3 regions of the Pseudomonas sp. B611 genome follow, and region 3 is predicted to be linked to each of the others. Evidence: predicted binding sites of a transcription regulator. Region 3 holds the regulator's gene; each other region holds the start of a gene.
The links. The regulator FliA, encoded in region 3, starts transcription of late flagellar genes. The targets are predictions, from matches to a motif close to CTAAAGTTTNNNNNNNNNNNGCCGNTAA.
Positions count from the first base shown of each region.

Region 1 (7,697 bases), on a different contig from region 3:
GAATGATCCGCGTCGTAACACCGGCCTGTCACTGGGTTACTAACGCCTGACACGGTCAAAAATGTGGGAGCGGGCTTGCTCGCGAAAGCGGTGGATCAGCGAATATATCTTTGCCTGACACACCGCTTTCGCGAGCAAGCCCGCTCCCACAATGAAGCCAGTGTTATGACTGGAGCAGTTGTTCCACGGCTGAAAACGCCGTCCGCCTGCGCTCTTCCCAATCCCCGCGAATCACCCGCACAGGCTGTTGATGCTCTCGCATCCACTCCAGACTGCCCTGGAAAAACGCCTGGCGATCCGCCAACTGCGGCTGGCATCGCTGCCCATCAGCCGTCCACTCCACATCATCCGGCGACAACAGCAAGTGCAGGTCGTAGTGACGGGCCAGCAGTTCGCTGTCGAGCCATGCCGGGTAGTCGCCGAACAGGACCTGGCTCCAGAGTTTGTTGGTCAGCAAATGCGTATCGAGGATCAGCAGGCGCGGCTGTTGGGCGCGGGCGGCATCTTCCCAGGCCAGTTGGCCGTGGGCGATGGCCGGGATGTCGGCCAGGGTGGTGTCGCGTTGATGGTGGTCGATGAAGTGGCGCACGTATTCGCCGACCATCAAGCCACCGAAATGTGCGTGCAACTCAGCCGCTAGCCAACTTTTACCGCTGGATTCGGGACCAGCCAGTACCACTACTTTCATGATTGCAACGCCGGGTCGGCGCGCCACTCGCGCCAGCCTTGCACAGCGATCACGGTAAACAAGGCGTAGAGCGCGGCGGTGAGGTAGAGGCCTTTATAGAGGAACAGGCCGACGAAGATCACATCCACGGCGATCCACAGCGGCCAGCATTGCACGCGCTTTTGTGCCATCCACAGCTGCGCCACCAGGCTGAAACCAGTAAGTGCGGCGTCGAGCCAGGGTTGTGCGGCGTCGGTCCAGTGGGCCATGGCGGCGCCCAGCAGCAGGCTGCCCACGGCGCCTATCGCCAAGCTGGTGACAATGGCCGGCACACCCAGGCTGGTGACCTGACGGCCTTGCTTGACCTCGCCGGCGCGGGTCCACTGCCACCAGCCGTACAGCTGCAACACGGCGTAGACCACTTGCAGGAGCATGTCGGAATAGAGTTTTACGTCGTAGAACACCCAAGTGTAGAGCAGCACCATGATCAGGCCGATGGGCCAGCACCAAGGGTTTTGTTTGACCGTCAGCCAGACAGCGATCACCCCCAGGGCGGCGGCGAACAGTTCAAGCCCGGACATGGCGGTTCCTTGGAGGAGTGGGAGAGGGCGGGGATTGTAACCAAAGACGACGATCGTTCCCACGCTCCGCGTGGGAACGCATCCCCTGACGCTCCTCGTCGCTGTTACAGGAGTGGACGCGGAGCGTCCTGAGCGGCATTCCCACGCGGAGCGTGGGAACGATCATGAGCCAGTGTTAGACCTTGAATTGGCGGAGCAGGTCGTTGAGTTGTTCGCTCAGGCCGCGCAAGTGGGTACTCGCCACACTCGACTGCTGCGCCGCCAATGCGGTGCTGTGGGACAACCCTGCCGCCTGGGTGACGTTCTGGTTGATGTCTTCCACTACATGGGCCTGTTGCAAGGTGGCGCTGGCAATTGACGCATTCAAACCATTCAGATTACGCAGCGCCTGGCCGATGGCCGTGAGGCTGGCGCCGGCCTGGCCGGCTTGTTCGATGGTCAATTGCGAGGCGCTGTGGCTGTCGCTGATCACCTTGACCGCTGCTTCCGAGTGACCCTGCAGGCGCTCGATCATGCCCTGGATCTCGGCGGTGGATTTTTGCGTGCGCTGGGCCAGCAGCCGCACTTCATCGGCCACCACGGCAAAACCACGGCCTTGTTCGCCAGCGCGTGCGGCTTCGATGGCGGCGTTGAGGGCCAGCAGGTTGGTCTGGTCGGCGATGGAACGGATCACTTCGAGCACGCTGCCGATCTGGGTGCTTTCAGCGGACAGTGTGCGCATCACCTCGACCGCCTGGCTGATGGTGCTGGAGAGTTGGTCGATCTGCTGCAAGCTGCCATCGATATTGACCTGGCCTTGCTGCGCCTGGGCCTGGGCGTCGCGCATTTCGCTGGCGGCGTGTTCGGCGTTCTTGGCCACGTCTTGCACGCCGTAGGTGACTTCGTTGATCGCGGTGGCGACCAATTCCATCTGCTGGGACTGCTGCTGGCTGCGGTCATGGGCCTGGGTGGCGTTGCTACCCAGCTCGGTCGATGACTGGCCCAGGGCGTTGGCGCACACCTGCAACTGGCTGACCACCTGGCGCAACTTGGCGGTGAAGCTGTTGAAGTGTTGCGACAGCTGGGTCACTTCGTCGTGGCCGTGGGTGTCGAGGCTGCGGGTCAGGTCGCTTTCGCCGCTGGCGATGTTGCCCATGGCGTTCACCGCCGCTTGCAACGGGCGCACGATGCTGCGGGCGATCAGCGCCACCAGCAAGGCCATCACCACCGCAATGATCAGGCCGATCACCGAGGCTTTCCACACTTGGCCGGTGAACTCGGCCTGTACATCATCCACGTACACGCCGGAGCCGATGATCCAGCCCCAGGGTTCGAACAGTTGGATGTACGAGGTTTTCGCCACCGGCGCATCGGCGCCCGGCTTTGGCCAACGGTAGTTGACGATGCCGGCGCCCTTGGCCTTGGCCAGGACCACGAACTCGTTGAACACCGCAAAACCGTCGGGGTCGCGGATCGCCGAGAGGTTCTGGCCGTCCAGCTTGGGGTTGGCCGGGTGCATGATCATCACCGGCGTGAGGTCGTTGATCCAGAAGTAGTCGTCATGGTCGTAGCGCAGGCCGCGCACCACACTCAAGGCTTGCTTCTGCGCGGCGTCGCGGGTGAGGGCGCCGGTTTTTTCGAGGTTCTGGTAGTAGGCCAGCACGCCGCTGGCGGTCTGCACCACATGTTGGGTCTGCTGGCGTTTGGCCTGGTAGAGGTCGCCATGGATCTGCTTGAGCATCAACAGACCCAAGGTCAACAACATCAACACGGCGACTATCAGGATCAGCCAGAGCCGGCGGCTGATCGACATGCTGCGCAAACTGTTCATCGTCCTGTCACTCCGTGCTTTTTTATAATTGTGGGCGCTGCATCGACTTTTACGCCTTGTCTGATAGGCTTTCGGCCTGTAATCGGAAAACCTGAGTACTGCCTGATTTTTCACGGGTTTTTTTCAAACACCCGACGTCAGTGAACCACTTGAAAAATACTATCGAGGCCTGCCCCGCGCAGGACCTTTTGGGGGAAGCATGGATTTTTGGACCGCCATACAGGCATTGATTCTTGGCGTGGTGGAGGGGTTGACGGAGTTCCTGCCGATTTCCAGCACCGGCCACCAGATTATTGTCGCCGACCTGATCGGCTTCGGCGGCGAACGCTTTGAAGCGTTCAACATCATTATTCAATTGGGCGCGATTCTCGCCGTGGTCTGGGAATTCCGGCGCAAGATCCTGGACGTGGTCATCGGCCTGCCGACCCAGCGCAAGGCCCAGCGTTTCACGGTGAACCTGATCATCGCGGTGTTGCCGGCGGTGGTGCTGGGGGTGATTTTTGCCGACGCGATCAAGCACTACCTGTTCAACCCGATCACTGTGGCGGCGGCGTTGGTGGTGGGCGGTGTGATCATGTTGTGGGCGGAGCGACGTGAACATGCGGTGCACGCCGAGACGGTCGATGACATCACCTGGAAAGACGCGCTCAAGGTCGGCCTGGCCCAGTGCCTGGCGATGATCCCGGGCACCTCGCGTTCCGGCGCGACGATTATCGGCGGCCTGTTGTTTGGCCTGTCGCGCAAGACCGCCACGGAGTTCTCGTTCTTCCTGGCCATGCCGACCATGGTCGGTGCGGCGCTGTACTCGGGCTACAAATACCGCGAGCTGTTCCAGCCAGCCGACCTGCCGGTGTTTGCCATCGGCTTTGTGACCTCGTTCATCTTCGCGATGATTGCGGTCAAGGCCTTGCTCAAGTTCATCGCCAGCCACAGCTATGCCGCGTTTGCCTGGTATCGCATCGCGTTCGGCCTGGTGATTTTGGCGACCTGGCAGTTCGGCTGGATCGACTGGTCTGCGGTCAAGCCATGAACATCCAGCACCCACGCTTGAAGGCCGCGATTTTCCTGCTGTTGTGCGCCGCGCCGCTGCTGGGCGCGGTGCTGCTGTGGCATCGCGGCGAGACGGTGCTGCCGCTGGCGGCGTACGGCGTGGTCAGCGTGCTGGCGCTCGTGTTGTATTGGCGTGACAAGCGCCAGGCGCAAACCGAGGGCCGGCGCACCCCGGAAAACATCCTGCACGCCGTCGAGATGGCAGGCGGTTGGCCGGGTGCGTTGCTTGCCCAGCAAGTGTTCCGACACAAGACGCGCAAGGTGTCTTATCAGGTGCTGTTCTGGGCGATTGTGCTGCTGCACCAGGTGTTCTGGCTGGACCAGCTGTTCCTGGGCGGCACCTTGCTTTCAATCCTCTAGCAGCAAGCCGACCTGCGTGCGCTTGGGCAACTTGCTCACCACCAGTTGGTGGGAGCGCTGCAACAAGCCACGCAATTCATCCGCGCCCAGCGGGTACGGGGTGTTCATGATGATCCACTGCGCGCGCGCCAGGTAGGGCGCCGGGTGGATGCCTGGGCGGTCGACATGGCCGAGGAACAGATCTTTGTCGACCTTGAACGCCAGCGACTCACCGCGCAGGTTTTGCAGGGCGAACATCTTGTTGCCAGCAATCGAAAACACCCGTACGCCGCCCCATTTGTAATCCTCGCGCGCGCCGGGCAGGCTCAGGCAGAAGCTGGCGACTTGTTCTTCGGTGATCTTCATAGCAGACGGTCTCCGCAACCTTTGAAGCCTTCTTCAAGGTAGTCGATCCAGGCCCGGATGGCCGGCAATACACCACGCCGATGGGGGTACACGGCTTGCAGCCAACCGCCCGGCAACGACCATTGCGGCAGCAGTTGCACCAGGCGGCCGCTGGCCAATTCCTCTTCGCAATACATCATCGGCAGTACAGTAAAACCCAGGCCCATGATCGCGCTGGCTTTGCGCACGATAAAATCATCGATGCCCAGGCGCGCTTCCATCACCAGCTCGTGGGGGTTGCCCTCGGGGTCGAGGATGCGTTGATGGACCATGCGGTCCGGCTCCAGCGCGCCGAGTATGGGCAGCTGCTTGAGGTCGTCGAGGCTGTTGATCTGCTTGCCGTAGACAAAGGCCGGGCTGGCCACCAGCACCGTCTGGGCCTGGCGCAGGCGCTTGGTCACCAGCAGCGGGTCTTCATCCCCCAGCTCGCGCACACGCAGGGCCACGTCGATGCCTTCGGCCACCAGGTCGACGCGGCGGTTGACCAAGGTCATTTCCAGTTGCACATGGGGATGGGCGGCGAGAAACCCGGCCACCAGTTCCGGCAGGATGTGCTGGGCCATGCCCACCGGGCAACTGACCCGCAGCCGTCCACGGGCTTCGCTGGACATGCTGGCCACAGCCTCGTCGGCCATCTCGGCTTCCAGCAGCATGGCCTGGCAATGGCGCAGGTAACGTTCGCCGACGGCGGTGAGGGTCAATTGCCGCGTGGTGCGTTGCAGCAAGCGGGCACCCAGGCGGTCTTCCAGCTCGGCAATGCGCCGCGACAGCCGCGACTTGGGAATCCCCAGCAGCCGGCCGGCGGCCGCGAAACCACCGGCTTCGACGACTTTGGCGAAATAGTAGAGGTCGTTGAGGTCTTGCATGATCGGCCTATTGTCCTGTCAGTAGGACAAACTATCGCATTTCAGCTAGCTTATCGGCTATTGGTTTCATGCGTAGCATCACCACCATCTGATCGCCACTGACGATCCTACTCGGAGAACTCACATGAAACTGTTGCACATCGATTCCAGCATCCTCGGCGACAACTCGGCATCCCGTCAGCTCACCGCTGGCGTGGTCAAGGCGTGGCAAACGGCCGAGCCGGGTGTGGAAGTGACCTACCGCGATCTGGCGAGCGAAGGCATCAGCCACTTTTCCGGCCTGACCCTGGGCGCGCTGGGTACCGCTGCCGAGCTGCGTGACGCGGTACAACAGCACGAGGCGCAACTGAGTGCTTCGTCGTTGGCCGAATTCATCGCGGCGGACGCGGTGGTGATCGGTGCACCGATGTACAACTTCTCGGTACCGTCCCAACTCAAGGCCTGGATCGATCGCATCGCCGTCGCTGGCCAGACCTTCCGCTACACCGAAGCCGGCCCTGAAGGCCTGTGCGGTGGCAAGAAACTGATCATCGTCTCCACCGCCGGCGGCCTGCACGCCGGCCAGGCCAGCAACGTCGGCCACGAAGACTACCTGAAGCTGGTATTTGGCTTCCTCGGCATCACCGATATCGAGTTCGTCCGCGCCCAAGGCCTGGCCTACGGTGATGAAGTGCGTAACAAGTCGTTGAGCGACGCCAACGTAGTCATCAACGAACAATTGTTCGCTGCCGCGTAAGGGTTATGTAAAAGTTCGCTGTTCCCCGTTTCATTCTGAAAACGGGCGCCTAAACTCTGTATTCTGCTCGCCTTGAACGCGATCGGAGTACGGAGTTTTTTCGTTTACCCGCTGTCTTTTGACTATGGCCCAGGTTATGCAGGCTCGGGTTCAACACCCTGGACCTTTAATTCGACATGTCGGTTCTTACGCAACAAAGGTGGACATCCCCATGATGCGTCTTTGTGCAGTTTTGGTTCTTTCCCTGCTCGGCGGCCTGGTTTCAGTGCACGCCGCGCCTGCGCCGCACCCGCATTGGAGTGTGGGCTTTCATCGTATGACCTTTCTCGACCCGCTGGATTTGCAGCCGATGAAGGCCATCGCGTTCTACCCGTCCACCGATGTCGAGCACAGCACGCAGCTGGGCGCTTACCATGTGGGTGCCGGTGAAGACGCCAAGGTCGCCATCGGCCGTTTCCCGATGTTGATGTTGTCCCACGGCAACACCGGTACACCGCTGGCGCTGCATGACCTGGCTACCTCCCTGGCGCGCAAGGGCTTTGTGGTGGTAGCGGTGCTGCACCCCGGCGACAACTACAAGGACCACAGCCGCCTGGGCACGTTGAGCAATCTGTATGGGCGGCCGATCCAGATCTCCGAAGCGATCACCGCGACCCTGGGCGACCCGATGCTGTCGCCGTTCGTCAACGTCGATCAAGTCGGCGTGATTGGCTACTCGGCCGGTGGCGAGACGGCGCTGATCCTCGCGGGCGCGAAGCCGGATTTCGACCGCCTGCGCCGCTATTGCCAGGAGCGTCCCGAAGACCGCGACGCCTGCACCACCAAAGGCGAGTTGGTGGTGGACCGCGATGACTTGCAACCGCAAGCCGACCCGCGCATCCACGCACTGATGCTGATGGCACCGCTAAGCCTGATGTTTGGCCGCCAGACCCTGGCCGATGTGCACGTGCCGGTGCTGCTCTACAGCGGCGATGGCGACAAGCTGGTGGCCGTGGACAAGAACGCCGCCGCCCTGGCGCGCAAACTGCCGGAACCGCCGGACTTCAAGCTGCTGGCCGGGGCGGGGCACTTCGTGTTCATGGCGCCGTGTGACAGCGATCAACTGCTGGCCATGCCGGCCATCTGTACCGATGCGGACGGTGTCGATCGCGAAGGCATCCACCGCAACCTGATCTCCGAGGCGGGGCGGTTCTTCAGCCACACCCTGGGGCAATCGACCCGCGCCGGCTTGCAGACCGCCGAT
Region 1 is NZ_JBUZST010000003.1:539,490-547,186, reverse strand. It holds gene ggt (gamma-glutamyltransferase) at 1-43, shown strand, start outside; gene ACZRMO_RS10745 (AAA family ATPase) at 164-688, opposite strand; gene pnuC (nicotinamide riboside transporter PnuC) at 685-1,248, opposite strand; gene ACZRMO_RS10735 (methyl-accepting chemotaxis protein) at 1,424-3,058, opposite strand; gene ACZRMO_RS10730 (undecaprenyl-diphosphate phosphatase) at 3,258-4,088, shown strand; gene ACZRMO_RS10725 (DUF1294 domain-containing protein) at 4,085-4,468, shown strand; gene ACZRMO_RS10720 (MmcQ/YjbR family DNA-binding protein) at 4,457-4,813, opposite strand; gene ACZRMO_RS10715 (LysR substrate-binding domain-containing protein) at 4,810-5,718, opposite strand; gene ACZRMO_RS10710 (FMN-dependent NADH-azoreductase) at 5,843-6,454, shown strand; gene ACZRMO_RS10705 (alpha/beta hydrolase family protein) at 6,666-7,697, shown strand, end outside; gene ACZRMO_RS10700 (MFS transporter) at 7,697-7,697, opposite strand, start outside.
Region 1: ACZRMO_RS10735 (methyl-accepting chemotaxis protein) is a predicted target of FliA. The motif match lies at 3,127-3,154, and genes of this name have one in related genera.

Region 2 (7,697 bases), on a different contig from region 3:
TCCGCCCATACCGACGCCATATGACGAGGCGCCTGCGTCGGTGAGTTGCCCTTGTTTTCGATCAGATTGTCGGCCGTGCTCAAGGTGCTCACCATCGACTTGGAATACGCGATATCGGTGAATGTATAGCTGCCCAAAAGCTTCAGGTTATCCGTCAGTTGCATATGCGCTTCCAACTCAAGCCCCTGGGAGCGAACGGCCCCTACAGCGCGATAGAAGTTTTCCTGCGGCAGTTTGGTCGCCAGGTTCTCCTGATCAATACGAAACCACGATGCGGTAAACAGGTTGTCAGTACCTGGCGGCTGATACTTCAACCCCACCTCCCATTGCGTCCCATCGGTGGGTGCCAATGGGTTGCCTGCACTGTCCGAATAGGAGTTGGGATTGAAGGATTCGGAATAGCTGACGTAGGGCGCCAAGCCGTTATCAAACAGATATAGCGCACCTGCGCGCCCAGTGAGTTTGGTGCGCTTATCACTGATCTCGGTACCTGCTGGCCGGTTCGCTTCAGCAATCCGATTCTCATCGGACGTCTCGACCCAGTCCTGACGCAGTCCGAGGGAAAACCGCCATTTATCCATTTCGATCAGGTCTTGCAGATAGACGCCGGTCTGCTCCAACCGTCGCAAGTAGCTGGTCGGGCTGTAATAGCTGATCGCCGAATTGCCATACACCGGGTTGAACGCGTTGATCGGCTGCAACGAGCCGCTGGTCCAGTCCACCACCGTTTTACGTCGCTGATAATCCGCCCCCATCAGCACAGTGTGTTTGGTCGCCCCGGTAAAGAACTCAGCTTGCAGCATGTTGTCGATGATGAAGGCATGGAGCTTCTCATCACCCCCGGAGTAGTAGCGATTCAGCTCGTTACTGGTCGGGCTGGTCCAGCCATAGGCATACACCTGATCCAGTCGCACCTTGGAGTCCAGATAGCGAAAGTTCTGCCGCGCCGTGAAGACATCATTGAAGCGATGTTCGAATTGATAACCAAACGACTGTTGATCACGCTTGTAACCATCGACCCCAGGCTCGCCCTCGAAAAAATGGCTGGAGATTCGCCGACCATTGCGCTGATGCAATGCGCCATCTGCCGGCATGCCGCCGTGATAGCCGCCATCGGGATCATGTTGCAGATAGGCTTGCAGCGTCAGTGACGTGTCCTCGGTAAAGTCGATGCTGACGGTTGGGGCCAATGCGAAGCGCTTTTCCTTGGCATGGTCAAATTGGGTGTCGGACTTATCCGCCAGCCCAGTCAGTCGATAGGCAATACGCTTGTCGTCATCTACAGGGCCGCTGAAGTCAAAACCCATGCCCCGTTGGCCGTTACTGCCCAGCGTCGCCTGAACCTGATGATAAGGCTCGAACAGGGGCTTCTTGCTGGTCAATGCCACCAGCCCGCCGGGCGAACTGCGGCCATACAGCACCGAAGATGGACCCTTGAGGATATCCACTCGCTCCAGGAAATACGGATCGACCTGCATGGTGCTGTAGGTGCCGCTGTCCCCCATGGATTTGAGCCCATCCAGGTAAATGTTATCCACAGAGCCGTCGCTGAAACCGCGCATCGCCACATAATCGTAGCGATGCGTTGCGCCATAGGGGTTGGTCAGCACACCCGGCGTGTAACGCATGGCTTGAGCAACGGTCTGGGAGCCTTGGTCGTCCATCTGCTCGCGGGTGACCACCGAGACGGTTTGCGAAGTCTCCCGCAAGGCGGTGCTGGTCTTGGTCGCAATCTGGCTGTGCGTCGCGTTATAGCCTTCCATGCTGCCCAAGGCATTGCCCAGGGCAAAGCCTTTGATATCGGTGGTCGGTAAGCTGAGCGCGCTATCTTCTGGCGCCCGCTGTACTACAAAGCTCACGCCATCTGCGGAAACAGCCTGCAACCCTGTGCCGTTGAGCAAGTGATTCAAGCCCTGCTCGATGGAGTATTCGCCGTGTAGACCGGACGATTGCCGGTCCTGGGTGTAAGCAGGTGTGCTGGACAGCGTGATGCCCGCCTGTTGCGCAAACTGGTTGAGCGCCGCGCTCAGCGGGCCGGCAGGAATCTCGTAGCGTTGATGGGTTTGCTCGGCACCCGCTTGCGCGGCCATGCCGGCCAGCGGCACTGCACTGATCCCCATCGCCGTCGACAGCAGCGCCGCACGTACGGCTTTACTCAATAATGGGTAGGACGAGTTACGGGGAAAATACACAGTCATGATTAGGATCCGTGAAGGCAGATAGAGGGCTTACTGTCTAAGCCGGACTCACGGAAAAAAGCCGCCAAAAAAACTCAGGCCGATCGCTCCAGGCTCACCCACCAACGGCTGCGATAGCGCAATTGAACCGGCAGCGTCTGTGGCAGGATCGCCAGCAACTTATCGGTGTCCTCCAGGCGAAAAACTCCCGATAGCCGCAAATCGGCGATATCAGCCGAGCAGCCCAAGTAGCCATGACGATAACGCCCGACTTCTGCAAGAAAGTCGGCCAGGCGCATATCCCGCGTCACGATCAACCCGTCCACCCATGCGCCAATCTCCATATCCAAAGGCGGGGCGAGTAGGGCTCCCGTCTGACGCACCAGATAGCTTTCTCCGGCATGAACCTGCGTCGAAAGCCCATTCACCTGATGCGGTGAGTGGATGGCCACATTGCCGCTGACCACAGTCAACCGCGTGCAATCACTGGCTTGGCGCACAGCGAAACGCCCATCGATTCCTTCGAACAAACCATGGCGTGTCTGCACCAGCAAGGGCGCCGAAGAAGCAGCGCCGCATGTCACCAGGATTTCCCCGCGCAGCAGCGTGATCATTCGCTGCTGCGCGTTGAAGTCCAGGTCCACTGCACTGTCGGTATTGAGTTGCACACGAGTGCCATCCGGCAACTGCACGCTGCGGCGCTCGCCTGTAGCGGTGGCGAGATCCGCGGTCCAACGCTGCCAACCGGTGATATCCCGGCTGAGCCACGCCGCCGAGCCCACTGCCAGCACGCCAGACAGCAGCTTCAATGCTTGCCTGCGGCCCAGGCCCTGCGCGCTGTTTTCCAGTGCCCTATGCGCCCCCGGAATTGTCGCTAGCTGGCTGTTCAACTCCTGCTGTAACGCCTGCACCCGCTGCCAGGCCAATTCGTGGTCGCGGTGGGCTTCTCGCCAGTCTTCACATTGCGCGTGCAGGCGCAGATTGGCGCGGTTGTTACGCAAGCGCAGCATCCAGTGGATAGCCTGTTTGACCACCTCGGGGCTGGGGCCGAAGCGAACCACGTTATCCATGGGCGTCATGTTTCATAACGCAGTACATAACAGTGGTAGAGCGCCTCGGCGACGTAACGCTCGACCGAGCGCAGCGATACACCCATCTGCTGTGCGATCTGCTTGTATGCCAGCCCGTCGCACTGAGCCAAAAGAAATGCCTTACGCACCTTGGGCTTCAGCCCCTCAAGCAATCTGGCAATTTCTTCGAGCAACTCCAGCACCAGCGCACGGGATTCAGCGCTGGGTGCCAATGCTTCGGGTAGGTGGGCGATGGACTCCAGATAAGCCCGTTCGATTTCCTCACGGCGCCAGTGATCAATCACCAGGCCCCGGGCGATGGTGCGCAAAAACGCCCGAGGCGCCTTGAGTTCAAAGCGTTCGGTCTTCTGGAGCAGGCGCACAAAGGTGTCTTGCGCCAGGTCCGCAGCATCGCAGGCGTTGCCCAGACGGCTGCGCAGCCAGGTGTTCAGCCAATTGTGATGGGTGAGGTAAAGCGTCTGTACAACGCTTTCACGCGGGATGTACTCAGAAGATGGCATTCACACAGACCTGGCCAAACGTCACAAATGATAATTACTCGCATTGTTTGGGAGGCCGTAAAATTTTGCAACTCTGATCCTTGTACGACAACCGCTGGTCGGTTTCCTACGTAAAAATCAGATACATCCCACAATTTCCTCAGTTTTGCCGAGGCTTGGCCGAAAGCCTGACGAGCCATGCGTGCACCGAAATAGAGCGTTCGGTTCCATGCTCCGTTTGGCACGCTAACCCCCCTTTGGCAAAAGAAGTCGATGAAATGAATCTCAAGTTCAGTCATAAAATTCTGTTGGCCGCGTCAGGCGTCGTGGTTCTAGCCTTCGCGTTATTCACGCTTTACAACGACTACCTTCAGCGCAGCACCATCAAGCAGAACCTGGAGTCATCCATCCAGCAATCCGGTGAGCTCACCGCCAGCAGTGTGCAGAACTGGCTCAGCGGGCGCATCCTGGTCCTCGAGAACCTCGCGCAAAACGTCGCGCATCAGGGCAGCGCTGCGGACCTTCCAGGGCTGGTCGATCAGCCGGCGTTCACCTCGAACTTCCAGTTCACCTATGTTGGCCAAACCAACGGTGTATTCACCCAGCGCCCTGACGCCAAGATGCCCGACGACTATGATCCGCGTCAGCGCCCTTGGTACAAGCAGGCCGTGGCTGCCGGCAAGCCCATGCTGACGCCGCCATACATGGCTGCCGTGGGTGGGCAGATCGTGACCATCGCCATGCCGGTGAAGAAAAATGGTGAACTGCTCGGCGTGGTCGGCGGTGACCTGAGCCTGCAAACCCTGGTGAAGATCATCAACTCGGTGGACTTCGGCGGCATCGGCCATGCGTTCCTGGTCAGCGGGGACGGTCAGGTGATCGTCAGCCCGGACCAGGACCAGGTGATGAAAAACCTCAAGGACATCTACCCAGGTGCCCAACTGCGTATCGAGAAGCTCAACCAGGACGTGGTCCTCAACGGCCAGGATCGCATCCTGTCGTTTACCCCGATCAGCGGTTTGCCGGGTGCCGATTGGTACATCGGTCTGTCGATCGACAAAGACAAAGCCTACGCACCGCTGGGTAAATTCCGCACCTCTGCGTTGATTGCCATGCTGATTGCCGTGGTCGCGATCGCCGTGCTCTTGAGCCTGCTGATCCAAGTGTTGCTGCGTCCGCTGACCACCATGGGCGTGGCCATGCAAGACATCGCCCAAGGCGAGGGCGACCTGACCCGCCGCCTGGCCGTGACCAGCAAAGATGAGTTCGGCGAGGTAGGCAGTGCGTTCAACCAGTTCGTCGAGCGTATCCACGCCTCCATCTCCGAAGTGTCGTCGGCCACACGCCAGGTGCATGACCTGTCCCAGCGCGTGATGGCCTCGTCCAACGCCTCGATCATCGGCTCGGACGAGCAAAGCGCGCGCACCAACAGCGTGGCGGCGGCGATCAACGAACTGGGGGCTGCTACCCAGGAAATCGCCCGCAACGCCGCCGATGCTTCCCAGCACGCCAGCGGTGCCAGCGAACAGGCTGACGATGGGCGCAAAGTGGTGGAGCAAACCATCCTGGCGATGTCTGAGCTCTCGCAAAAAATCAGCCTGTCCTGCACGCAGATCGAAACCCTGAATGCCAGCACCGACAACATCGGCCACATTCTTGATGTGATCAAAGGCATCTCCCAGCAGACCAACTTGCTTGCGCTCAACGCCGCGATCGAAGCGGCCCGTGCCGGCGAAGCCGGGCGTGGGTTTGCCGTGGTGGCCGATGAGGTGCGCAACCTGGCGCACCGCACCCAGGAGTCGGCCGAAGAGATCCACAAGATGATCACTTCGCTGCAAGTGGGCTCGCGTGAGGCGGTAACCACCATGAACGCCAGCCAGGCTTCCAGCGAAGAAAGCGTCGAGGTGGCGAACCAGGCCGGTGAACGCCTGATCAGCGTGACGCAGCGGATCGTCGAGATCGACGGTATGAACCAATCGGTCGCTGCCGCGACAGAGGAGCAGACCGCCGTGGTGGAAACCCTCAACGTGGATATCAACCAGATCAACCTGCTGAACCAGCAAGGCGTTACCAACCTCAACGAAACGTTGAAGGATTGCGACGCGTTGTCCCAGCAGGCCAGTCGCTTGAAGCAACTGGTCGACAGCTTCAAGATCTGACGACGCGCGCAGGAGCGAGTGATCTCGCTCCTGCCGCTCAGCCGAGCATCCGCTGCACGTTGTCCAGGGCACTGTCGGCAAACGCCTGCATGAATTGTTCAAACCCCGCCCGCGCCGCTTCTACCGGCTCGGCAACAATTGTCCAAGTGGCCCTGGCGCTGTGTTCGCCCAGTGCTTCCACACGCATCGCCGCCCATAGCCTGGCAATTCCCAACGTGTTGTAGAGCGTCGTCCAGGTCATGCACATGACGTCGTCGTCCCGGCTGTTGAGTTGCTCGACGACGCAATGCCCATCGCGGAAAAATTTCGTACGCAAGGCGCCGATGCCAGCGCCGGTCATGGTGATGTGCGACAGGGCTGGAATAAACGTATCAAAGCCGGCGAAATCACCGACCAACGCCCACAGCTGAGCGGCATCGCAGGCGACCACCACCTGGGCCACCACTGGTGCGCCAACGGGGTTGCGGATCAATGTATCGGGTTGCAGCGGTTTCATGGAGATGTCCTGGCGCGGTTCAGAGAAAGCCGATGGCCTGTAGATAGTCACAACCCCGGCGTAACAACGCCGGGCTTTTTTCGGGGTACTGCACGCGCATTTTTTGCACGCCCCAGCGCGCGTTGGCGTGATGGATCATGACGGTATCGCCGATGTCTTCACCCAGGCCGTCCAGGTAAAAACCCAACACGCCAAACAGCGCGTTGTCGCGGCCTATCGTTTGCAGCGCGCATTGCCAGCGGGCCACGCTGACTCGCTCGAACCGATAGCCTGCCTGGCTGAATGCATCGAGGTAGTCGCTCCAACTCAGTGGCTGCGGATTGTGCAGGTTGAAGACGTTGCGCCCGGGTTCACACTGGCCACAATGGAAGGCGAGAAACTGCGCGAAAAAGTCCACCGGCATCAGGTCGTGGTTTGCCTCCAGGCGCGGCACCAAACCCAATTGCAACGAGCCCTTGAGCATCAGCATCAGGCGGTTCTTGTGCGGCTGGCAAACCCCGCTACGACTGTTGAAGCTGATATTGCCCGGGCGCAGGATATTCACCCAGGCGCCTTGTTCCACCGCGCGCCCGACCAGCCGCTCGGCGACCCATTTGGACAGGTTGTAACCGTTCTTGATGTACAGCGGCAGGCTGCTTGCGGCAGGTGTTTCGAGGACGTGCCCTGCGGCGTCGATGCTGCTGCACGCCGACAGCGTCGAGATGAAGTTGAAGACCTTCTTGCAGCGGGTTTCGCACAGGCGCAGGCATTCCAGCACCGGATCGACGTTATCCCTGGCCAGCGTGGCATAGTCCAACACATGGTTGACCCGCGCCGCGTTGTGCACCAGCACACCGAAGCCCCCCGCGAGGTGCTCATACACATCGTCGGTCAGGCCCAAGCGAGGCTGGCTGATATCGGCGGCATACACCTGCACCCGGCGCAGGTCGAGGTGCTCCAGGCGGTACTCGCACAGTGCCTGGGCAAAGCGCTCCTGCGACGAGTGGCCGGGTGACTCGCGCACGAGGCACGCGACCTGCGTGGCCCCACCGGCCAGCAGCGCCTCGACGATATGCACACCGATAAAACTATTGGCGCCCGTCACGATGACTTTGCGCGGATCGCCCGCGCGGTCTGCGGCCAGCACCTGCACCGGCAGCACTCGCTCGGCATCGCGAATCGCTTGGTTGCACGGCGCGGTAGAGGGCACACCATCTGCCATCAGTGAGGCGAGTGTGCGAATCGTCGGGGCTTCGAAGAACCGGTTCAACGCAAGGCTGCGGCCAAACCGCTCGCGGATACGCAGCAGCAGGGTA
Region 2 is NZ_JBUZST010000028.1:498-8,194, forward strand. It holds gene ACZRMO_RS28865 (TonB-dependent siderophore receptor) at 1-2,198, opposite strand, end outside; gene ACZRMO_RS28870 (FecR domain-containing protein) at 2,273-3,256, opposite strand; gene ACZRMO_RS28875 (sigma-70 family RNA polymerase sigma factor) at 3,253-3,768, opposite strand; gene ACZRMO_RS28880 (methyl-accepting chemotaxis protein) at 4,026-5,906, shown strand; gene ACZRMO_RS28885 (SRPBCC family protein) at 5,944-6,402, opposite strand; gene ACZRMO_RS28890 (amino acid adenylation domain-containing protein) at 6,422-7,697, opposite strand, start outside.
Region 2: ACZRMO_RS28880 (methyl-accepting chemotaxis protein) is a predicted target of FliA. The motif match lies at 3,907-3,934, and genes of this name have one in related genera.

Region 3 (7,697 bases):
TGGCATTAGCCGTGGATGCGTTCGAAAATTTTCTCGATCTTCTCTTTCAGCGCCAATGCCGTGAAAGGCTTGACCACGTAACCGTTGACCCCGGCCTGGGCGGCTTCGATGATCTGTTCACGCTTGGCTTCGGCGGTCACCATCAACACCGGCAAGCTGCGCAATTTTTCGTCCGCACGCACGTGGCGCAGCAGGTCGATACCGGTCATGCCCGGCATGTTCCAGTCAGTTACCAGAAAGTCGATGCTCCCGCTGTTGAGGATCGGAATCGCCGTAATGCCGTCATCCGCCTCGACCGTGTTTGTGAACCCAAGGTCACGCAACAGGTTTTTAATGATCCGCCGCATCGTTGAGAAGTCATCAACGATGAGGATTTTCATGTTCTTGTCCAATTCGACCTCCAAGCAGTCTTAAACGCGCCCAGCACCTGGACGCGCCATTTCAATCAACAGGCGTTACACAAAAAGGACTGCCCAGGGCACCACGGTGCAAACCCGCAAAAGCCTGAGGCCTTCACGGGTTCGTCTGCAGTGTCCCCACACCGCCTGTCAGCGCGCGCGCCACTCTCCCAATCGCCCCCGCAAGCGGGCTGCGCACTGGCTATGCAGCTGGCTGACACGCGACTCGCTGACCCCCAGGACCTCACCGATTTCCTTGAGGTTCAGCTCTTCGTCGTAGTACAGCGCCAACACCAGTCGCTCACGCTCCGGCAAATTGGCAATCGCGTCCGCCAACGCGCCCTGGAAACGTTCGTCTTCCAGGTCACGCGACGGCTCAAGATGTGCACTTGCGCCGTCCTCATGCAGCCCCTCGTGTTCGCCGTCCTGTAGCAGGTCGTCGAAACTGAACAGGCGGCTGCCCAAGGTATCGTTCAAAATCCCGTAGTAATCGTCGAGACTCAATTGGAGTTCGGCCGCAACTTCGTGATCTTTAGCGTCGCGACCGGTTTTTGCTTCAATTGCACGAATTGCGTCACTGACCATGCGTGTATTGCGGTGTACCGAACGCGGCGCCCAATCCCCTTTACGCACTTCATCGAGCATCGCACCCCGGATGCGGATACCCGCATACGTCTCGAAACTCGCACCCTTGCTCGCATCGTATTTGGTCGAGACTTCGAGCAGGCCGATCATGCCGGCCTGGATCAAGTCTTCAACCTGCACACTCGCGGGCAAACGCGCCAACAAGTGATAAGCGATGCGCTTGACCAGTGGCGCATAGCGCTCGATCAATTCGCCTTGGCTGTCACGTGCCGACTTCTTGTAAAGGTTGTAGCCGCTGGCTGTCATAGCACCGGTCCTGCGCTCGTCTGATGCACCAATCGCTCGACGAAAAACTCCAGATGCCCCCGCGGGTTGGCGGGCAACGGCCAGGTATCGACCTTCTGGGCAATAGCCTTGAACGCCAGTGCGCACTTCGAACGAGGGAACGCTTCATAGACCGCACGCTGCTTTTGCACGGCCTTGCGCACACACTCATCATAGGGAACTGCGCCGACGTATTGTAAGGCGACATCGAGGAAGCGATCCGTGACCTTGGTCAACTTGGCGAACAGGTTGCGACCTTCTTGCGGGCTCTGGGCCATGTTGGCCAGGACACGGAATCGGTTCATGCCGTAGTCACGGTTGAGCAGTTTGATCAGGGCGTAGGCGTCGGTGATCGAGGTGGGTTCATCGCAGACCACCAGCAAGACTTCCTGCGCGGCGCGCACAAAGCTGACCACGGACTCGCCGATCCCGGCGGCGGTGTCGATCACCAGCACGTCGAGGTTGTCGCCGATATCGCTGAATGCCTGGATCAGGCCGGCATGTTGCGCCGGGCTCAGGTGCACCATGCTCTGGGTGCCCGAGGCCGCCGGCACGATGCGGATCCCGCCAGGCCCCTGCAGCAGCACGTCGCGCAGCTCACAGCGGCCCTCGATCACATCGGCAAGGGTATGTTTGGGCGTCAGCCCCAGCAGAACGTCGACGTTCGCCAGCCCCAGGTCAGCATCCAGCAGCATGACGCGACGGCCAAGCTCTGCCAGGGCCAGGGACAAATTCACTGACACGTTAGTTTTCCCGACGCCACCTTTGCCGCCGGTCACCGCGATCACCTGTACGGGATGCATGCTGCCCATTTTATTTCTTTACCTTGTCTTGCTTAGACGCAGGCTACATGGCTTGGCCGCGTGAATCGCTTGCAGACCATCGATGTAGGTACATTTCACGGTGTTCGTACTGCCTCAACCCACCCGCTTTGCCGGGTTGTGATAGAGGTCAGCGAACATATCGGCCATCGCTTCCTCGCTAGGCTCTTCTTGCATTTGTACGCTGACTGCCCGGCTGACCAACTGATGACGGCGCGGCAGATGCAAATCATCTGGAATCCGCGGCCCGTCGGTCAGGTAGGCGACCGGCAGTTCATGGCTGATAGCCAGGCTCAACACTTCGCCCAGGCTCGCCGTCTCATCCAGTTTAGTCAGGATGCAGCCGGCCAGCCCGCAACGCTTGTAGCTGTGATACGCAGCGGTAAGAACCTGTTTCTGGCTGGTGGTTGCAAGCACCAGGTAATTTTTCGATTTGATGCCACGCCCGGCCAGGCTTTCCAGTTGCATGCGCAAGGCCGGGTCGCTGGCTTGCAGGCCGGCCGTATCGATCAGCACCACGCGCTTGCGCAGCAGCGGATCGAGGGCGTTGGCCAGGGACTGGCCCGGGTCGACGTGGGTCACCGACACATTGAGGATGCGCCCCAGGGTCTTGAGCTGCTCCTGGGCACCGATGCGGTAGCTGTCCATGCTCACCAGCGCGATATTCTGCGCGCCGTACTTGAGCACATAACGCGCCGCCAGCTTGGCCAGGGTGGTGGTCTTGCCCATGCCGGCAGGGCCGACCATGGCGATCACACCGCCCTCTTCCAGGGGTTCGATTTCCGGGGTGACGATCATCCGCGCCAGGTGCGCCAGCAGCATGCGCCAGGCCTGGCGGGGTTCTTCGATTTCGGTGGTCAGCGCCAGCAGGTCGCGGGACAACGGGCCGGACAGGCCGATGCGTTGCAGGCGACGCCAGAGGTTGGCCTGGGCCGGCTTGCTGCCTTGCAGCTGCGTCCACGCCAGGGAGCCCAGCTGCACTTCCAGCAGCTCACGCAGGCCGTTTAGCTCAAAGCGCATCGAGTCGAACACGCGCTGGTCAACCGCGGCGGCCGGGGCTGGCGCTGCGGGACGTGGCGGTTCGGTCAACGTCGGCTCGACCAGCGGCTCGGCAGCAGTCAGCGGCAGGCCGGCGAACAACTGGCGATTGGTGGTGGCATCGCTGTCGCCACGCATGCTCAGCTCAGCCTGGGCCGAGACGATGCGCGAGGCGGTCTTGCGCAGCTCGTCTTCGAGTTCCATGTTCGGCACGCGCGGGGCCAACGCCTGAGGGGTGTAATCCAGGGCAGCCGTCAGCTCGACACCGCCGGCAATACGACGGTTACCGATAATCGCGGCGTCGGCGCCCAGCTCATCACGCACCAGTTTCATGGCCTGACGCATATCGGCGGCGAAAAAACGCTTCACTTGCATAACCCACTACCTCAGCCGTTGGGCCCTACTGTCGCGACGATAGTCACTTGCTTGTTGTCAGGAATTTCCTGATAAGCCAAAACGTGCAAATTCGGAACTGCCAGGCGTCCAAACCGCGACAGCATCGCCCGGACGGGGCCTGCCACCAGCAGAATCACTGGATGGCCCTGCATTTCCTGGCGCTGTGCGGCGTCGATCAACGAACGCTGCAGTTTTTCAGCCATGCTTGGCTCCAGCAGAACGCCCTCTTCCTGGCCTTGTCCTGCCTTCTGGATACTATTGAGCAATATTTGTTCCAACCTTGGTTCCAAGGTGATCACAGGCAGCTCAGACTCAGTGCCTACAATGCTTTGCACGATGGCGCGGGACAATCCGACCCGCACCGCCGCCACCAATGCGGCAGTATCTTGACTCTTGGCGGCATTGTTGGCGATGGCCTCGGCAATGCTGCGGATGTCGCGCACCGGCACTTGTTCGGACAACAGCGCCTGCAACACCTTGAGCAACTGCGACAGCGACAGCACGCCCGGCACCAGTTCTTCGGCGAGTTTTGGCGAGGCTTTGGCCAGCAGGCCCATCAATTGCTGGACTTCCTCGTGGCCGATCAGCTCGTGGGAGTGCTTGTAGAGGATCTGGTTAAGGTGCGTGGCGACCACGGTGCTGGCGTCTACCACGGTGTAACCGAGGGACTGGGCCTGGCTGCGCTGGCTGATTTCGATCCACACCGCTTCCAGGCCAAAAGCCGGATCTTTGGCGGTGATGCCATTGAGGGTGCCGAAGACCTGGCCGGGGTTGATCGCCAGCTCGCGGTCTGGGTAGATCTCGGCTTCGGCGAGGATCACCCCCATCAGGGTCAGGCGGTAGGCGCTTGGGGCCAGGTCGAGGTTGTCGCGGATATGCACGGTGGGCATCAGGAAACCCAGGTCCTGGGACAGCTTCTTGCGCACGCCCTTGATCCGCGCGAGCAACTGGCCGCCCTGGTTGCGGTCCACCAGCGGAATCAGGCGGTAGCCGACTTCCAGGCCGATCATGTCGATCGGCGTGACGTCGTCCCAGCCAAGCTCCTTGGTTTCCGAGGCCCGAGCCGGGGACGGCAGCTGCTCTTGCTGACGGGCGACTTCTTGCAGGGCCTGGACTTTGACCGCGTTTTGCTTCTTCCAGAACAGGTACGCCGCGCCGCCCGCCAAGGCCGCCATGCTCAAGAACGACACATGAGGCATACCCGGCACGATGCCCATGATCGCCATGATCCCCGCCGCCACGGCCAGGGCCTTGGGCGAGGCAAACATCTGCCGGCTGATCTGCTTGCCCATGTCTTCGGAGCCCGAAGCACGGGTCACCATGATCGCCGCTGCTGTAGATAACAACAGTGATGGCAATTGCGCCACTAAACCGTCACCGATGGTCAGCAAGGCATACACGCGACCGGCATCGCCGAAGGTCATGCCGTGCTGGAAGATACCGACCGCCATGCCGCCGATCAGGTTGATGAACAGGATCAGCAGGCCGGCGATGGCGTCACCGCGCACGAACTTGCTGGCACCGTCCATGGAGCCGTAGAACTCGGCCTCCTGGGCAACCTCCAGACGACGCGTCTTGGCTTGGTTCTGGTCGATCAGGCCGGCGTTGAGGTCGGCGTCGATGGCCATCTGCTTGCCGGGCATGGCGTCGAGGGTAAACCGTGCGCTCACCTCGGAAATCCGCCCGGCGCCCTTGGTCACCACGACGAAGTTGATGATCATGAGGATCGCGAACACCACGATACCGACCACGTAGTTACCGCCGATCACCACCTCACCGAAGGCCTGGATCACCTTACCGGCGGCGGCGTGGCCGTCCTGGCCGTGCAGCATTACCACACGTGTAGAGGCTACGTTCAACGCCAGCCGCAGCAGGGTCGCCACCAGCAGAATCGTGGGGAACACCGCAAAGTCCAACGGCCGCAGGGCGTACACGCAGACCAGCAGCACCACGACGGACAGGGCAATGTTGAAAGTGAAGAACACGTCCAAAAGGAACGGCGGCATCGGCAACATCATCATTGCCAGCATCACCAGCAACAACAACGGCACACCCAGATTGCCCCGCGACAGGTCAGTCAGGGTGCCACGGGCCGTGCTGAACATTTGAGAGCGATCTACCACCGGTATTCCTCGTGTCCCTTGAAGCAAAGTTTTGACGCCAGAAGGCGTCCTGGAGGCGGTATTGCAAGAAGCCTTCCAACTTTTGCTTCAAAGGGCAGATCGCGGTGAAACCCCATCTACCTGTGGGAGCGGGCTTGCCCGCGATGGCGGTGGATCAGCCTGCACATGCATTGCCTGACACTGCGCTTTCGCGGGCAAGCCCGCTCCCACAATTAACCGAGTCGATTCTGGGTCAGTCTTCTTTAAATCCTGGCAAACCCTGAGCGGCGCGCCATGCCTTCACAGCTTGTGCGACGCCCTCTGGCGAGCTATCCGCCCCAGGCTCAGGGTAAAAAATCAGGTCGGTGCCGTCAGGATGACCAGCGAGTTGCCTGAACCTTTCAAGTAGCTCTCCCAGAGCCGCATCAGTTCCGACCTTGTTGACCAGCAGTATTTGATTTATGGATTCAACAAATTCGCTTTCTGTGTACTCGCACAAATGACTTTTGGATAGTTCCACTTCAAACACCTACGGACGCGGACAGCATCAATTCGGGTTAGGCATCTTTAAAACTCGCCAACCCTTTGGATGAGCAGTAGTCCTTGATCGTCCGAATCACCCCACCCGGAGAGTCATCAGCACCCGTCTCAGGATAAAAGAGCAAGTCGCTACCTGCTGGATGTGGCACTAGATTATTGAAGTGCTCTAACAACTCGCCTACCTCCTCATCACCTTCAGCATTCTCGATGGAGTGAATCAGGGCTATGAACTCCTGCTCTGTGTAGTCGATAAGCGCAGTTTTAGATTTCATCATTCATCACCTCTGTGTATATCAATGTGACGTATTGGCGTAACCGCTCGAAGATTATCTACATCGTAAACGGCACCGCCATCCTTGATTAGGTCTACATGATGCAGTTCAAATGCACTCCGTTTTCCAACATGCTCGCCTTTCGGTGCAATCGGCGCTAAACCTTTTGTCATACGAAGACGGTTGCGAGAACTAAATTGGTTTCTTAAGTCAACGTCATTGGCTATCGCGCTCCAAAAAGACCTTCTGAAAGCATCAAAACCACTAAACTTTTCCCCACGTAGAAGATCAGCAATCTGGCGGGGTATCGGCGCACCCGCCCCCTCCCCAGCCCCCGCCAACCAAATCTCCGCCACATCACCCCCTCGCCCCGTCACAACCCCCGGCTGACGACGCACATTCATCACAACATACAACGGCCTCACCCCCGACCCCGCCGGGAACACAAGAATGAAATCCTTGTACTCAGGCGGATGTATCGGGTTGACGATGAGGTTATCCGCCTGTTCGGTCGGCGGGTAAATCCAGATTTTCGGGGCTTGCGGCCTGCCCTCCAGGGGTGGAATGCCCGAAGTGGTGGACGGATCGACCGCTGGCGTCCAGATCAGGGTCACCCCGTCGCCGAAATCGGCCACTTGCTCAGCGCCACGCGCCTTGAATTGCACGACCGGAATCATTTCCCAGTCGGGGCGTTGCTGGGTGTTGTACCCATACCCTTTCAAAGTGCCGTCGGCTTGTTGCTCTATATGCAACCGAATTCGCGTGCGGCCTTGCTTCAACGAATCGAGCTGCTCATCGGTGTACAAGCTGCTGTCACCCAGGCTGGACGGCCAAAGCAGTCCAACCAGGCCCGCCAGCGCACTGGCCCCAACAGTCGACGCAACTGCCCCGGCACCGCAAAGACCACCACAGGCGACTCCCGCTGTAGCGGCCGCTGTTCCGCCCAAGGCCAACGTGCCAAGCGCCGCAGGCAAGGGGTTGCCCCTGATTTGTTTGAGAACGATATTTCCAGCGGGATTGGTTTCATCGCCACCCAGCAAGGCAAAAGTGCCGTACTCAGCGACCCCACAAGTGGGAACTGGCCCGCCAAACTCGGTGTAATCAATGGCGCCGTCAGGCAATGTGCGGGGTTTGGTAAACGTACAGTGGTAGTGCTTTTCGGGAGCGGGCTGGCGCGATACCTCTAGCACCTCAGCACGTCGTAGCGATGCGCTCTCTTGA
Region 3 is NZ_JBUZST010000005.1:53,756-61,452, forward strand. It holds gene ACZRMO_RS12975 (chemotaxis response regulator CheY) at 6-380, opposite strand; gene fliA (RNA polymerase sigma factor FliA) at 549-1,289, opposite strand; gene fleN (flagellar synthesis regulator FleN) at 1,286-2,119, opposite strand; gene flhF (flagellar biosynthesis protein FlhF) at 2,225-3,541, opposite strand; gene flhA (flagellar biosynthesis protein FlhA) at 3,553-5,667, opposite strand; gene ACZRMO_RS13000 (bacteriocin immunity protein) at 5,918-6,184, opposite strand; gene ACZRMO_RS13005 (bacteriocin immunity protein) at 6,222-6,476, opposite strand; gene ACZRMO_RS13010 (S-type pyocin domain-containing protein) at 6,476-7,697, opposite strand, start outside.